DNA from 2 places in the Pseudoalteromonas sp. SR45-6 genome. Region 1 is predicted to be linked to the other one. Evidence: riboswitches for the same ligand, from Rfam matches in the RefSeq annotation. Region 1 holds a riboswitch; the other holds the start of a gene.

Region 1 (8,159 bases):
TACTCTTATACGTATAATACCAATCGACTTAAATATTTAACCATTCTAGCGAGCTAAATAAAGCGCTAACTGCGTTATAAATTTTTCATGTAGAACCACTATATGTCAAAATTTATGCCTTGTTATCACTGCATTTATCTGTCGCTATAAATGGTCAGTAACTTAACACGATTGGTATAAGATCATTTTATTGTTTTGAAAAACTCGCAAACTCACTATAAAACTTGCGTTTAGGCCTCTACCTATGCGATAAGATTATTATATTTATCATACAAATAGTGGGGCTTCATGGCACGTAAAAAAACAACTAAATCAAAAGGTTCATCAGGACTCAATCGTAAAAACAGTGAAAGCTTCATAGTTAAATTTAGTAATCATGCTGATACTCAACTGTGTGCTTCTGGTTTGATGTATAAAGTAATAGATGAGGTCTCTGGTGAGCTAGTAACTGACACTGATACCGTGGTCATCAATCAGCGTATTATGCTTGCTGATGGCAGCGTAATAGCTGATAGTTATAAAGCTGGAATGCCTGAAGTATTTACCTTAGATGAGGCAATCGAAGGATTACGAGAAGGTACTTTATTGATGTCGGTTGGTTCTCGCTATAAATTTGTAATTCCTGCAGAGCTGGCGTGGGGGCGCAAGGGGAATGGTGGGAAAATAGGAGCTAATGCCGTTCTACATTTTGATGTGCGCTTAATCCGTTTAGGATGACCATTATGCTATTGTTAAAAGTACTTTTCTTTAATGTAAGAGGGCTTTATGCCGCCATTTTCTAGTCGCGTTTATTTATTACGCCATGGCGAATTGATTGAGCAAGGAGTCTTGGCCGGACAGACAGATTTTTTACTCAGTGAACTTGGCCGTGCGCAATTACATCAAGCGTGCAATGAGCTAACTAATATTGAGCTTGTACAAAGTTCGACTTTGAAACGTTGTAGCGAATTTGCCAGATCTTTTAGCCATGCCCAGCAAATACCACTTTTTCTGACTGATCAGCTCCGAGAGTTTAATTTTGGTGATTGGGATGGCTGTAAATATGATGATTTGTGGCAACAGACGGATTCTCCTAGTCTTGGCGATTTCTGGCAAAGCCCTTGGCAAGTAACCCCCCCTCATGGCGAAAGTATGAGGGATTTTTATCAGCGAATAGCAACGTGGTGGCAAACGTTACTAATTGATATTGCAAGTAATCGTACTCAAGCACAATTAGTTTTAACGCATGCCGGAGTGATCAAGCAACTATTAGGTATTATTTGTCAGTTACCAAAAGAGTCGAATCAGCAAAACATATTTTCAATCGGTTATGGGAAGCTTATTTGTATTGATATTTACATAGATGATAGCGATAAAGCATGGCCCAGAATTGTGTTTTAAAAGACTATTTTTAGCCGTCTAGAAAGATATTAATTGAAATATTTACTCACCCGCCCATAATAGAGCCTTATGTATTTTGGAATGGGGTGTAACTCCTCAACTGTTCCCGCAACTGTAAGTCGCAAGCGCGATAAGTCAGATACAAAATACGTTAATTTATTACCTATTGAGCGGGCTAACTCTTCTATTATCACCATGATCATAATGGTTTGTAGTGTATTGGGTTTAGCTATTGCTAGAGAGATAACACATTGCAAATACCAGCAGTAATTGATCCCCCTTTACTTGAAGTAGCTAATTTATCGTGGTCGGTGGCAAATACCGCCATTTTGCACGATATTAATTTTGCAATAAAACCAGGCCAGTTTATCGGTTTGTTAGGGCCTAATGGCGCAGGTAAATCAAGTTTATTGCGTTGTTTATACCGTTACACTAAACCAGTGTGCGGTGAGGTTATATTTGCAGGGAAAAATATTTGGCAGCTAAGTGCGGATGAATATGCCAAGCAGGTTGCTGTGGTGCTGCAAGAAACACCTTCGCAATTTAATCTATCGCTTTTTGATGTAGTGAGTCTTGGCCTTACGCCGCATAAAAGCTTATTTAGTTCGACAACTAAAAATGATCAACAAATTATTTTTCAGGCGATTGAGCAAGTTGGCTTGAGCCATCATTTACAGCAATCGTTTGATTCCCTTTCCGGTGGCGAGAAGCAACGCGCATTGATAGCACGTTCAATTGTACAAAGCCCTCAATTATTAATTATGGACGAGCCTACCAGCCACTTAGATATTAAATATCAAATTCAATTAATGGAGTTGGCTAAATCGCTAAATGTAACGGTATTAGCGTCGTTCCATGATCTTAATCTTGCAGCAAGTATGTGTGATGAACTACTGGTGATAAAGCAAGGTAAGTTAGTTGCAACGGGTAGCCCAGAATACGTCATCACGGAAGAAATGCTTAGCGAAGTATTTGGTGTCTGTGCCGAAGTCTCGGCGCATCCACAGAGTAAACAATTAAATAAGGTCATTCCGCGTATTACCTATTTTTACGGTTATCAAGGTGGTGGCGTTGATGCAAAAAAATAATTATTTTGCAGTCAGCGTGGCGTTATTCTTTGCCTTGTCGAGCATTTTTATAGCACTTAGCTTTGGTGCTGCGACCAGTAAATTCATTGATGTATACCACAGTATTATAGGTCAGGGAGATGACTCCTTTATAGCGCGGATCATATGGCAACTGCGAATGCCACGAACATTGTTGGCGTTTTTAGCTGGCTCTGGTTTAGCTATTGCTGGTTTAATTTTACAAACCGTAACCCGTAACCCGTTAGCCGATCCTTACTTGTTTGGTATTTCATCGGGAGCCTCATTTGGTGTGGTATGTTTTATGACACTAACAGGAGTCAGCGCGGGAATAACAATGTCGGCCGCGGCATTTGTTGGTAGTTTATTGACTATGTTATTACTGGTTTTTATTGCCGGACGAGCAGGTCGCGGACAAGTTGAAAGCATGCTCTTGGCTGGGGTCGCTTTATCCTTTTTATTCAGTGCCTTTACCAGCTTACTTTTATATTTTAGTGATCCGCAGGCGATCACGGCTATTTTATTTTGGACGCTAGGCAGCTTTGCTCGCGCACAATGGTCAACGTTATGGTTACCCGCTTTAGTTATTATTAGTTGCACAGGGCTGATGATGGGTTTTCGTCGGCAACTAAATGCAATGTTACTAGGTGATGAAAGTGCTGCAACTTTAGGAATACCGGTACAGCGGTTTCGGTTATTAATGTTGGTATTGAGCTCATTGATCACTGCAGTGTTAGTGGCGATGTGTGGTGGTATTGGTTTTGTTGGCTTGATGATCCCGCATATAGTACGGTTTTTTGTGTCGCAAGGCACTATTACTGGTTTGATCATGACGGCTTTAGTTGGCGGTATATTTATGGTGTGGGTTGATGTGCTATCGCGTGTTTTACTTGCAAATCAAGAATTGCCAATCGGTGTTATTACTTCTGCAATAGGCAGTATTTTCTTTTTATCGTTACTTTATTTTCGCAAGCGAGAGAGTTAGTCAGATGTTTAATATACCCACAGTAACTAATCAATTTGGTCACCTCATCATTGATAAGATTAACCAAAAAACTAAACCGCTTGGTGCACTTGGACAGTTAGAACAATGTGCAATACAACTGGTTACTTTGTTTAGCCAAAAAGTGGCAAGCGAAGATGCTTTTAAAACCTTTGCACCTGCAATCAATAAGCCTACTTTGCTGGTATTTGCAGGAGATCATGGTGTTGCTGCACAAGGGGTATCGATAGCGCCCAGTGATGTCACCTCACAAATGGTAGCTAATTTTGTCAGCGGTGGTGCCGCTATTAATGTCTTTTGCCAACAGTTAGGTTGGCAATTAGAAGTGATTGATTGTGGTATTTTGCATCCAGTCACAGCGCCAAGTGTCCATAATTGCCGTCTAGGAAGTATAACAAAGCCACTTAATACAGACATGGCAATGAATACCGCGCAGGTACAGCAAGGCTTTAATAATGCTAAACAGCTGGTGCAGCAGCTCAGTCATAGTGGTTGTAATACAATTGCCTTTGGCGAAATGGGCATAGGTAATACCACCAGTGCAGCAGCGATTATGGCAGCTATGCTGAATTTACCTGCACAGCAGTGTGTTGGCAAAGGCACGGGTGTTAGTGATGATATTGTTACGCGTAAAATAACAGTTGTAGAGCAAGCGCTGGTATTGCATCAGTTACATTTAGCAGATCCTATTTCACTACTTGCAGCGTTAGGTGGCTTTGAAATTGTGCATATTACGGGAGCTATGTTGGCTGCGGCTGAGCAAGGCATGGCTGTAGTAGTTGATGGCTTTATTTGTAGTGCTGCGGCAATGGCCGCAATTAATATTAACCCAGCAGTGAAAGATTATTTAATTTTTGCACATTGCTCAAATGAGCAAGGCCATCGACTGATGTTAAACGCACTCGATGTTAAGCCACTGCTGCAACTTGATTTACGCTTGGGTGAAGGCACTGGCGCTGCGTTAAGTTTACCATTATTGCAAGCCGCACTTGGTTTTTATAATCAGATGGCTAGTTTTGCTGATGCTGGTGTTGAGCAGGTTGTCAGTTAATGCCTAACCTAGAGGCAAATAAAGTAACGCAATGGCAGTTACTGTTATTAGCAATTAGCTTTTTAACCCGGCTACCGGTGCAGTTGCGCTTTAATGTAAGCGGTGCTCATTTAAATCAAGCAAGTCGCTATTTTGCTTTAGTGGGTTTACTGCTTGGTGGATTATTAGCACTCAGCTACGGCATTTTTCAATTACTGTTACCAGCATCAATAAGTGTATTACTAATGATGGCGGTCGGGTTGTTATTAACAGGCGCATTTCATGAAGATGGCTGGGCCGATGTATGGGATGGTTTTGGCGGTGGTTGGCAGGTGTCGCAAAAGCTTGCCATTATGAAAGACAGTCGTCTTGGTACTTATGGTGCAGCGGCATTATTTATTATGCTGCTGGTTAAATTTCAAAGCCTACTCTTTCTTAGTGAGTCATTGATTACTGTATTGAGTGCAATTGTTATCGGGCAATGTGTAAGCCGAGTAGTGGCAACCAGTTTAATTATGGGGATGGAGTATGTAAGTGAGGATGCGACTTCAAAAGTAAAGCCGCTTGCTATGCACCTATCGGTCACTAGTTTAGTTATGTTACTTGTAACCGCCGCTACTTTACTGGTTAGCTTGATTGCTGTTGGTGTATTGTTATGGCAAACCGTATTCATTCTTATCGCAGTATTACTGATCCTAAGAGTCATTTTGATCCGCTGGTTTAAACAGCAGTTAGGTGGTTACACTGGCGATTGTTTAGGTGCGGCGCAGCAGCTAAGTGAAATTGCCATTTACTTGACTTTCGTGAGTGTATTATGAACGCTAACCACACATTTATTTTAGGCGGCGCACGCAGTGGAAAAAGCCGCTTTGCTGAACAGCTTGCACAGCAAAGCAATAAAAGCGTTATTTACCTCGCAACGGCGCAAGCCCACGATACTGAAATGCAAGATCGTATAGTCCATCATCAACAACAGCGCCCTGTCGATTGGCCGTTAGTTGAGGAGCCAATTGCATTGGCTGAGGCGTTACAAACACACAGCAGCAAAGATAACTGTATTTTAGTTGATTGCTTAACCTTATGGTTAAGTAACTGTTTATGTCACGCCACAAGTGATTGTTGGGATGAACAGAAATCAGCACTACTAAAGACCCTTGAAAATTTACCGGGGCAAGTGATTTTTGTCAGTAACGAAGTTGGCCACGGCATTGTGCCTCTGGGCGAGCTAAGCCGCCGGTTTGTAGATGAATCAGGCTGGTTACATCAAGCCATTGCCGCAAAAGCTGCGCGAGTTGAATTTATAATGGCAGGTCTTGCCTTAACACTGAAAGGGCAGTCATGATGAAAACATTAATGGTACAAGGTACGACTTCTGATGCAGGGAAAAGTACTTTAGTTGCAGCATTGTGCCGGGTATTTGTTGAACGCGGGATCAAAGTTGCTCCATTCAAACCACAAAATATGGCCTTAAACAGCGCTGTAACAGAAGATGGCGGCGAAATAGGTCGTGCGCAAGCACTACAGGCGATTGCAGCTAAAGTGGCGCCACGGGTTGATTTTAACCCCATTTTACTCAAGCCCAATAGTGATACTGGCGCTCAAGTGATAATTCACGGTAAAGCCATTAGTAATATGGAAGCAGGTGCTTATCATGATTATAAAAAAGTCGCGATGGATGCGGTACTGGCTTCGCAACAGCGTTTAAGCGAAGAGTTTGAGCTACTGGTAGTTGAAGGGGCGGGCAGCCCGGCTGAAATTAATCTACGTGCGGGTGATATTGCTAATATGGGTTACGCCGAAGCGGTTGATTGCCCCGTGATCATTATTGCAGATATAGATAAAGGCGGTGTGTTTGCGCATTTGGTCGGTACTCTTGCGCTATTAAGCGAGTCAGAACAAGCACGAGTAAAAGGCTTTGTGATCAACCGTTTTCGTGGCGATATAGGCTTATTGCAAGGTGGCCTTGATTGGCTTGAGGAGTACACCGGTAAACCAGTTTTAGGGGTGTTGCCGTATTTACATGATCTCGCCCTCGATGCTGAAGACGCGGTAGCGATAGATAATCAAGTAAGCCAAGCAAAAATAAAAATCGCAGTATTGCTACTTCCTCATATTAGTAACCACACTGATTTTGATGCGCTGCGTTTAAACCCGCAAATTGACATTAATTACATTCGCCATACTCAAGTAATTCCACACGTTGATCTGATCATCATTCCTGGCAGTAAAAATGTTATTAATGATTTAGCCTTTTTAAACAATGAAGGCTGGGGCGAGCAGATTCAGCGTCACTTGCGTTATGGCGGTAAGTTATTAGGTATTTGCGGAGGTTTGCAAATGCTCGGCACAGATATTTATGACCCTGAGGGTGTGGAATCAAGTAAAACACACTGTAAAGCTTTAGGGCTCGCTGATTTTGCCACTCATTTAGGGCAGCATAAAGTACTAACTCAAGCTGCCGGTGTGATCCATCTTGGCGGTCAACAGGCAAAAGTCGCAGGCTATGAAATACACGCTGGTTGTAGCGCAGGCCCAGCATTTAAAAAGCCTTTTTTACAATTTACTCAGCATCCACAGCATGTTGTGCAAGATGGTTTTATATCAGATGATGATTGTATAGCAGGTACTTACTTACATGGCTTATTTGATAGCAGTGCAGCTACGCAACTAATACTGGATTGGGTATTGCCAAATAGTGGTATTACCCAATTAATAGATATAGACACACATCGCGAGCAGCAATTAACGCGCTTAGCCACGATGTGTAAAGAACATTTAGATTTAGACAAAATAACGCAAATTTACCAAAACTGGGAAGGAGTTAATCATGAGCGACACACATAACGACAAGCACCAACAACGCCAACAAAAAGTAAAAGATAAAGTTGATGAGCGTATAGCCGCAGCACAAATTGAGAAAGGTGTTTTTCAGGTGATCACCGGTAACGGTAAAGGTAAATCAACCTCAGGGTTTGGCACGGTAACACGTTGTGTAGGCCATGGCATGAAAGCTGCTGTGTGCCAGTTTATTAAAGGTACTTGGCCGTGTGGTGAGCGTAATGTATTGCAAGGCGCAGGAGTTGAATTTGCCATTATGAACACAGGTTTTACCTGGGAGACGCAAAATAAAGAATCAGATACCGCAGCGGCGCAAGCGACTTGGCAAGAAGCAAAACGTATGTTGGCTGACGAATCAATTAATTTAGTATTACTTGATGAAATTACTTATATGATCACCTACGGCTACATTGATTTAGACGAAGCACTCGAAGTGATCGCTAATCGTCCGCCAATGCAATCTTTAATTATTACTGGTCGTGGTGCGCACCGCAAGTTAACTGACTTAGCTGATACTGTTAGTGAAGTGCGCAATGTTAAGCATGCATTTGATGCTGGTGTTAAAGCGCAAATAGGATTTGATTATTAATGGCTACGCTTAGGCTTGTACTCGTTTTATCGCTGGCTCTGTGCTGCTTTAAGCTCGTGGCTGATCCTAACAAGCAGCAATTAAGAATTATCGCCTTGGCCCCGCATATTGTTGAAAACCTCTATACCATCGGCGCTGGTGAGCAAATCGTGGGAACCGTGGAATATGCTGATTTCCCTGCTGCGGCCAATGATATCCCACGTATCGGTGGTCACCAAGGTATTCAAATAGAAA
Region 2 (8,159 bases), on a different contig from region 1:
ATTTGTTATTACTTCCAGCGTATTAGGATTTACTTCTGTATTGGTTAAATAGTCAGAGCCCGCTGAGCTAAATGCAACCTCAAGTCCTGGTAGTGGTGTGCTGGCAAAGCGCATAGCCCAGTAGTCGCCTTTTTCACCATTACTTAAATGTGGTTTTTGTTTTGCGTAAATACCAGTCAACTGCCAGTTACCAATGAATGATAGCCAGCTTGGGCCGACATATTGGGTGTTAGCACGGTTAATTCTTAGCCCTTTCATTGGTGCGGCATTATTCGACAGTAGTAATGCATTGTCGTTACCTGGCCCCCACCAATGGCTTACTTGTTCGGCGCTAACAGACCAATTGCCCATTAATACTGCTAAGTAGCTGCCATGATAGTTTATGTGTTCATCATCAAGTGCCTGATCAGCGTAATTAACACTTACTTTGGCGCTAACACGGTCGCCAGTGATAGAGCCATAGCTATTAATGCCACTTTTTTGTTGATCGCGTTTGCCAAAGCTTTGTTGCAAAGCCGGCTCACTATTGTAGTTAAGCCTCACACCAGAGCTACTGCCTTGTTTAGCGTTCTCTAAGGCATGTTTTACGTGTTGATAAGCAAATCGACTTTGTGTTGATAAACTGCTGCTTTCAATTGTATTTAAATCTCTGGCAATGCCTTGCCACATCAAGGGATAACTATTGATCGGTTGTTTAATCACGCCTTGGTTAAAGAGCATCTCAATTGAGGCTCGTAATAAAGGGTCGTCACTTTCAATCCAAGGTGATGCAAACGCGGGTGTGGCAATCACAACAAGGGTGCTTAAATAGATATTTAACTTCATCCGTGTAACTTTTCCTGTAATGCTTTTACTACAATAGGGTGTACAAACTCACTGACATCGCCTTTATGACGCGCGACTTCTTTAACTAGGGTTGAAGAGATAAATGAGTTCTTTTCAGCTGGGGTTAAAAAAACACTCTCTAAATCAGGATTTAAACGACGATTCATATTGGCAAGCTGAAACTCATAATCAAAGTCAGACACCGCACGAATACCGCGGATCAGTACATTCGCACTATGATCGCGTGCTAAATCAGCTAATAATCCAGAAAAACCGATCACGCTAACGTTATCTAAATGAGTGAGTAAACTATTGGCAATTGCTACCCGCTCATCTAGGCTAAAGCAGGGTTTTTTACTAGGATTGTGAGCAACTGCAACAATTACAGTATCAAACATTTTAGCTGCCCGCTGAATCAGATCTGTGTGTCCATTGGTTAATGGATCAAAGGTGCCAGGATAAATTGCGGTGACTTTCATAAATATCATCTTAGTGTTATTTTGAGGGTTATATTAACAGTCTTTGTTGTCCAGATCAGCCTGCAAATTGCGACTGCATATTTTCATTTGTAAATGAGTTTATTTCAATAAGAAACAATAACTACGAATTATGGATTAGAAATTTTCAAGGTGGTATTTTATTGGATTATATTTGTATATACTGCGCGGCTAATAATACTGAGTGAATTATGGGCATTTACTCTAATAAAAATAATCAGAGTAGCAGGATATGAGTACCAAGGATAAAATAATTACAACCAGCATAATGCTATTTAACCAACATGGCGAGCGTGCGGTCACAACCAACCATATCGCTTCACATATGGGCATCAGTCCCGGTAATCTTTATTATCACTTTAAAAATAAAGAAGACATTATTCGCCATATTTTTGCATTATATAGTAAGCATTTACACACTCAATTTGTGCCAATGGAAAAGCAGGATGAAGCACTAACACACTTAACTGGGTATCTTGATGCTTTGTTTGAGTTGATGTGGCGTTTTCATTTTTTCTATGACAATTTGGGTGACATTTTATCTCGCGACGAAGTACTGAAAAAAGATTATATTGAGTTTCAAGAGGCTTTGTTAAGTCAAGTGCGCGAAATTGTGATTGGCCTGCGTGAAGGTGGGATGATCGCAATTGATGATGAAGATACCGTTGAACTTGCTCATATGCTAAAAATCACCGTCAGTTTTTGGACTCCTTACATTAAAGCCAGACGGTTAAGCGGTGAGTTAATGCAGCAAGATATTTATAATGGTATTTTAAAAGTGTTAGCGCTTTTTAAAGCATTTGGTACCGAGCAAAGTATCCCAAAAATTAACTTGTTACGCGAAAAATACAGTAAATTAGCGGCACAAGCAGAGCCTGTTTAATTAAACGCAGCGGTTGTTTATTTCCTAGACGTTAGATTTTTTGTTATAATCGCGCGCCCAACACGTGGGTGCGTGAATCCTAAATATTGTCTAACGAGTAAACTATGCTTAAATTTATCGTCAAACTCCATCCTGAAATAGCCATTAAAAGCCGCTCTGTGCGTAAACGCTTTACTAAGTTGTTAGAAAACAACATTAAAATTGTGTTACGCAAGCTTGACGAAAAAGTACAAGTACAAAATAACTGGGACAATATATCCGTCGTAACTAAATCAGATGACGCACAAATGCGCCTTGATTTTATCGATGGCTTACAACGGATCCCTGGTATTGTGCAGTTTATTGAAGTGACCGAAACTAACTACGAAAACCTGCACGATATTTACGAAAAAGCGTTAGATATGGTTGGCCACACCGTCGTGGGCAAAACATTCTGTGTACGTTGTAAGCGCCAAGGTAAGCATGATTTCACCTCTACCGATGTAGAGCGTTATGTGGGTGGTGGTTTAAATCAGCACGTCGATGGTGCCAGCGTAAGACTGAAAAATCCTGAAGTAACTATTCGTCTTGAAATTAAAGATGATAAAGCTTACGTCGTAACGCACACCCATCATGGTATGGCCGGTTTCCCATTACCAACGCAAGAAGATGTCTTGTCGTTAATGTCAGGTGGATTTGACTCGGGCGTTGCTAGTTATCAAATGATCCGCAAAGGCGCTCGTACGCACTTTTTGTTCTTCAATTTAGGCGGTGCGGCGCACGAGATTGGTGTTAAACAAGCCAGCTATTATATTTGGAAGCAGTTTAGCTCAACCCATAAAGTTAAATTTATCAGTGTTGACTTTGACCCCGTTGTTGCCGAAATTTTAGAAAATGTTGAAAACAGTCAAATGGGTGTAGTCCTCAAACGTATGATGATGCGTGCAGGCAGCCAAATAGCTGAAAAAATGGGGATTCAAGCGCTCGTTACCGGTGAGAGTCTAGGCCAAGTTTCAAGTCAAACATTAGCCAACTTAAGTGTGATTGACCGTGTTACCGAAACGCTTATATTACGCCCGCTGATCCAACACGACAAACAAGAAATTATAAACATCGCTCGTAAAATTGGCACCGCAGAAATGGCCGAAACTATGCCGGAATACTGTGGTGTGATTTCTAAAAAGCCTACAGTTAAAGCTAAAATTGCCGTAGTAGAAGCTGAAGAGCAAAAGTTTGATTTTGATGTGCTCAATACTGTTATTGAAAACGCACGTATTATGGATATTCGTGACATTGACGTTGAAGCTAAACAAGAGCTAAAAGAGGCCGAGTCAGTTTCTGATTTACCAGCTGATGCAGTTGTTGTTGATATTCGCTCGCCGGAAGAAGAAGATGCAGCACCGCTTGAAATTGATGGGATAGAAGTTGTGCATTTGCCATTTTTCCGCTTAGCGACCAAATTTGCAGACCTACCGCAAGACAAAGACTACTACTTATATTGCACTAAAGGTGTAATGAGTCAGCTACAGGCGCTTATTTTACATGAAAATGGCTTTGCCAATGTTAAAGTTTATCGCCCGTAAGGTTGATAGTTATTAATAACAAGCGCGAGTTAAATCGCGCTTTTTTTATGTCTGATAGCATCGAGTAAAGATTGATTGTGAGGGGTATTAACACCGAGTTGATTACCTTTTTGGCAAATATAACCGCACATCGCGTCAATTTCTGTGATGCGATTATGGGCGATATCTTGATGCATTGATGAGTAATTGTTTTTGGTATCACTCATCACTTGATAGGCGTTCGCCAATGCTTCAGCAAGTCGCACATTAATACCTAGTTTATTTGCTACGGTACACGCTTCGTTTAAGATATTTAAAATTATGCCACTAAACTGTGGTTCAGTCAGTGCGCCATTTTTCACATTGTGCAGCGCACTGAGTGGATTAATAGCAATATTAACGAGTAATTTTTCAAAGCGTAATTGTTGTATATTATTTGTGGTTGTTAATTCAGGAATAGCGTTTAGTAGATTTTTAACTTCAGCGAGTTGTGTTTTTGCTTGCTGGTTACAATCACCTAAAATGCTGCTCCCGATACCAGTATGCAACACACTAAAAGGTGTATCTTTGTAGCCCGCTAAACGTGTTGTTAAAAAATATAGTCCTTGTTGTTTTGTAAGTTCGCTATTTATTTCATCTACATTACCCATGCCATTGTGAGATAAAATCAATTGGCATTGAGCGCTTAAAAAAGGCTTTAGTTGCCTAAATGCGGTGGCAACTTGATATGCTTTAACAGTAAAAATAATAACATCGACTTGGCCGTGCTCGGATAATTGAGTCAGGTTTGTCAGTTGGCAATTAATTGTTTGTTTTGGGGCTTTAGCTTGTTGATAAAAACGAGGTTCGTCAATAGCATGCTTGGTAAGTAGGGTAACCCTGTGCTGTTGACTCAAATAATGGCTATAGAGCAGCCCAATGGCACCATCGCCAACGACGAATATATTAGCCATTTTGATTCTTTTTAAAACGAGAATAAATACCGAACAACAAAAAGAAACTAGCAGCCCCAGAAAAGTCAGCAACAACATCAGCAACAGAGGCGCTACGATAAGGGATTGTGCTTTGCATTAGCTCAATAGCAATGCCATAAAATGCTAATAACACGAGGTGAACGAATACAGGTAGCTTGAATGCTCTGACCATGACGGCTGCCAGAACAAAGAAAATAGTAAAATGTACCAACTTATCTAGGTGAGGCAGTGACGATACCCCAACGCCCCTAAAATCGCGGGCAAACAAAAAGGTAAATACCAGAATACTGATTAAAAATAGGGTTTGATAAACACGCCGAGTCACGAAAAATCCTAAATCGTTTAAAAATAGACCCGTAGTATATCAAACAAATTTCGTATCGCAGCTGAACAAAGCATAGAAAAGTGTAAAGATTTATAAAATTTATATAGTATAATTATCGACAATATAAATTTGAATTAAAAATATCTTGCTAGGAGAGACTTATGCCTTCATTTGACATTGTTTCGGAAGTCGAAATGAACGAAGCAAAAAATGCTGTTGATAACGCTAACCGTGAACTTGAAACTCGCTTTGATTTTAGAGGCGTTGATGCGTCAATAGAGCTTAATGATAAAACCATTAAACTAAAAGCAGAAGCTGATTCACAGGTTATGCAGTTGTTTGATATTTTAGCGAGCAAAATATCAAAGCGCGGTATGGACGTATCAAGTTTAGAGCTGCAAGATATTTCACGTGCGGGAAAAAATGTTTTCCGTAATGTTGCGCTAAAGCAAGGTATCGAAAAAGATATGGCTAAAAAAGTAGTTAAAGCCATTAAAGACTCTAAAGTGAAAGTACAAGCTGCGATCCAAGGCGAAGAAGTACGTGTAACGGGCAAAAAACGTGATGACCTACAAGAAGCCATGCAAGTAGTACGCAGTGCTGATTTAGGGCAACCATTTCAGTTTAAAAACTTTAGAGATTAGAAAGCTAGGAGCTAGGTTTCTAGGTGCTAGAAAAAGCCAAATTGCAGCAATGTAGTTTGGCTTTTTTAGTTTAGAACTTATGGTTATTCCTAGAACCTAGAGTATTTAGATGTATAGCCGTCCATTGACTTTTGTGCTTAAAATAATCACAATAGCGACCTATTTTCAAGGTGCTTGTGGTTACTTTTCAAGGTTGTTGATTAAGTACGGCAAGATAATCGGGAAGTTGGTGGCGTTTATAGGATATAAACGAAGTCCAACACTGCCCCCGCAACGGTGATACATACTTTTAGCTAAATTTATTAGCGAGTTATGTTAAGTCCGGAGACCGGCCTTGAAGTCAATTTACTATCACTTGTGCGGTGGGCGCGGGTCAGGGGATATCATGTTAAACAAATCTACTCTAGGCGTAGCAATTGCCGCTGCGTTGTCTTTTTCTGTGTCTGCAGAGCAATCAATAGAACGCCTGACGGTAACAGCTAATAAATTTGAGCAATCAATTACTGATGTACTTGCCAGTGTAACTGTTATTGAGCGCAGTGATATTGAAACAAGTAATGTCCGTGATTTACCGAGTTTACTAGCAACCCAAGTTGGTTTTCAAATAAATTCCAATGGTGGCTTTGGACAAAGTTCTGGCGTGTCACTTCGCGGTTCAAGCTCGCGACATACACTTATTTTGATTGATGGCGTACGTACGGGCTCTGCAACCCTTGGTTATAAATCAATTAGTAATATTCCTCTTAATTCAATAGAGCGCATTGAAATTGTTAAAGGCTCTCGTGCTGCAGTTTATGGGTCTGACGCGCTCGCTGGTGTGATCAATATTATTACTCGTACAAAGGAATCCGTCAGCCTAGATGCAACATTTGGTACTGATGCTTATCAAAATTATCAAGTTGCAGGTACAACGGTAGTTGATGCTGTTAAAGCGTCGTTTAATGCTGGGTTTGAAAAAACGGATGGCTTTGACGTATTGCAAGGCGTAGCGCCGGATGAAGATGGTTATGAGAACAAAAATTTAGGATTTAATATTCGCTATGCAGATGAGCTGTTAGGTGAGCTTAAAGCGCTGGGTCAATACAGTGAAGGTAATGCACAATACGACAATGCTTTCTCGCCTATTGATAGTATCGTAGAAAATAATGAATTTGAAAATTATCAGCTAGGGCTGGGTTGGGATAAATCCTTTACCGATCATAAGCACTCAATTAATGTTGCTATTGCAACCGATGATTCTGACAACAAAGGCTATGATTACACAGGTGCGATTGTTACTAATAGTTATAAAACAAAACGTAAACAATTTGATTACCACGGCAGTTATAATGCAAGCCAATTTTTAACCGTTAATGGCGGGCTTAATTGGTATAAAGATGAAATATATACCAATGGTAAGGCTTATCTAGCGGATAGCAAAGTAGCTAAAGCTGCATTTCTTGGGGGCTATTTTGATGACAATAAAGTCATTGCAAATTTAGCATTGCGTTTAGATGATGATGAGCAGTTTGGTAATGAAACAACTTACGCCGCAGCTGTTGGTTATCACTTAAATAAGCGTGCAACACTTAGATTGAGTCAAAGCACGGGCTTTAAAGCGCCAACATTTAATGATCTTTATTTTCCTGACCCTTTATCTCCAGGTAATCCAAATTTAGCACCAGAGACATCAACTAACCAAGAGTTAGGTTTGAGTTTAGACTTTTCTCAGGCAAAGCTTGATATATCAATATTCAGAAATAATATTGAAAACCTAATTGCATGGGCACCTAATGCAGCTGGTAAATGGCAGCCAGAAAATATAAATGAAGCACGCCATGAGGGTGTTGAGTTTAGCTTTGCCAATAAAGTACTTGGTTTTGATAATCAGTTTAATTTTACTTATTTAAATGCTGAAAATACCGAAACGGGTGTAGCACAAACTTATGTTTCACCACGTACTGTGAACTGGTTTGTTGCGAAGCAGTGGGGCGATTTTGATGCCGGTTTTGATATGCAGTACCGTAGTGATCGTCAAGGTAAAGTAACAGAGCTTAGTTCTTATACGTTATGGAACTTAACTGCAAATTATCAATTTAACAGTGCGCTTTCATTTTCTGCTCGTGTTGAAAACTTATTTGATAAGCAATACAACGCGGTTGACTCAAGTATGGATTATGCAACTGGCGAAGTGTTTTACTACAATACAGTTGACCGTCGCTTCTTTGTTGGCGCCAGCTACCAGTTCTGATCTCGTTCTAGCTTAAATAAAAAAGCCCGACACCTTTGTTTGTCGGGCTTTTTTATATTTAGATGAAAATGCTTATTTAGCACTTTGCTTAGTTTACTAAAAACTGTTTATAGTCTTTTTCAAACTTTTTCAGCTTTGGTGCTATCAATAAACTGCAATAGCGTTGCTCAGGGTTTTCGTTGTAGTAGTCTTGGTGATACTGCTCTGCTGGGTAGTAAGTGGTTGCAGGGCTAACTTCAG

What was found. Region 1 has a riboswitch for cobalamin ahead of H5158_RS19420 (ABC transporter ATP-binding protein). Riboswitches for the same ligand answer to the same signal wherever they lie in the genome.
Region 2: linked by a shared signal. The riboswitch ahead of H5158_RS09100 (TonB-dependent receptor domain-containing protein) and the one ahead of H5158_RS19420 (ABC transporter ATP-binding protein) in region 1 are both predicted to bind cobalamin.

What each region holds. Positions count from the first base shown of each region.
Region 1 covers NZ_JACJDM010000062.1:130-8,288, forward strand. The annotation lists gene H5158_RS19410 (FKBP-type peptidyl-prolyl cis-trans isomerase) at 289-717, shown strand; gene H5158_RS19415 (histidine phosphatase family protein) at 766-1,380, shown strand; cobalamin riboswitch at 1,421-1,546, shown strand; gene H5158_RS19420 (ABC transporter ATP-binding protein) at 1,632-2,468, shown strand; gene H5158_RS19425 (iron ABC transporter permease) at 2,455-3,450, shown strand; gene cobT (nicotinate-nucleotide--dimethylbenzimidazole phosphoribosyltransferase) at 3,455-4,519, shown strand; gene H5158_RS19435 (adenosylcobinamide-GDP ribazoletransferase) at 4,519-5,316, shown strand; gene cobU (bifunctional adenosylcobinamide kinase/adenosylcobinamide-phosphate guanylyltransferase) at 5,313-5,840, shown strand; gene H5158_RS19445 (cobyric acid synthase) at 5,840-7,342, shown strand; gene cobO (cob(I)yrinic acid a,c-diamide adenosyltransferase) at 7,326-7,925, shown strand; gene H5158_RS19455 (cobalamin-binding protein) at 7,925-8,159, shown strand, end outside.
Region 2 covers NZ_JACJDM010000015.1:52,774-60,932, forward strand. The annotation lists gene H5158_RS09065 (capsule assembly Wzi family protein) at 1-825, opposite strand, end outside; gene coaD (pantetheine-phosphate adenylyltransferase) at 822-1,304, opposite strand; gene H5158_RS09075 (TetR/AcrR family transcriptional regulator) at 1,555-2,205, shown strand; gene thiI (tRNA uracil 4-sulfurtransferase ThiI) at 2,310-3,767, shown strand; gene H5158_RS09085 (ketopantoate reductase family protein) at 3,797-4,699, opposite strand; gene H5158_RS09090 (VanZ family protein) at 4,692-5,045, opposite strand; gene H5158_RS09095 (YajQ family cyclic di-GMP-binding protein) at 5,207-5,689, shown strand; cobalamin riboswitch at 5,863-6,041, shown strand; gene H5158_RS09100 (TonB-dependent receptor domain-containing protein) at 6,075-7,919, shown strand; gene msrA (peptide-methionine (S)-S-oxide reductase MsrA) at 8,008-8,159, opposite strand, start outside.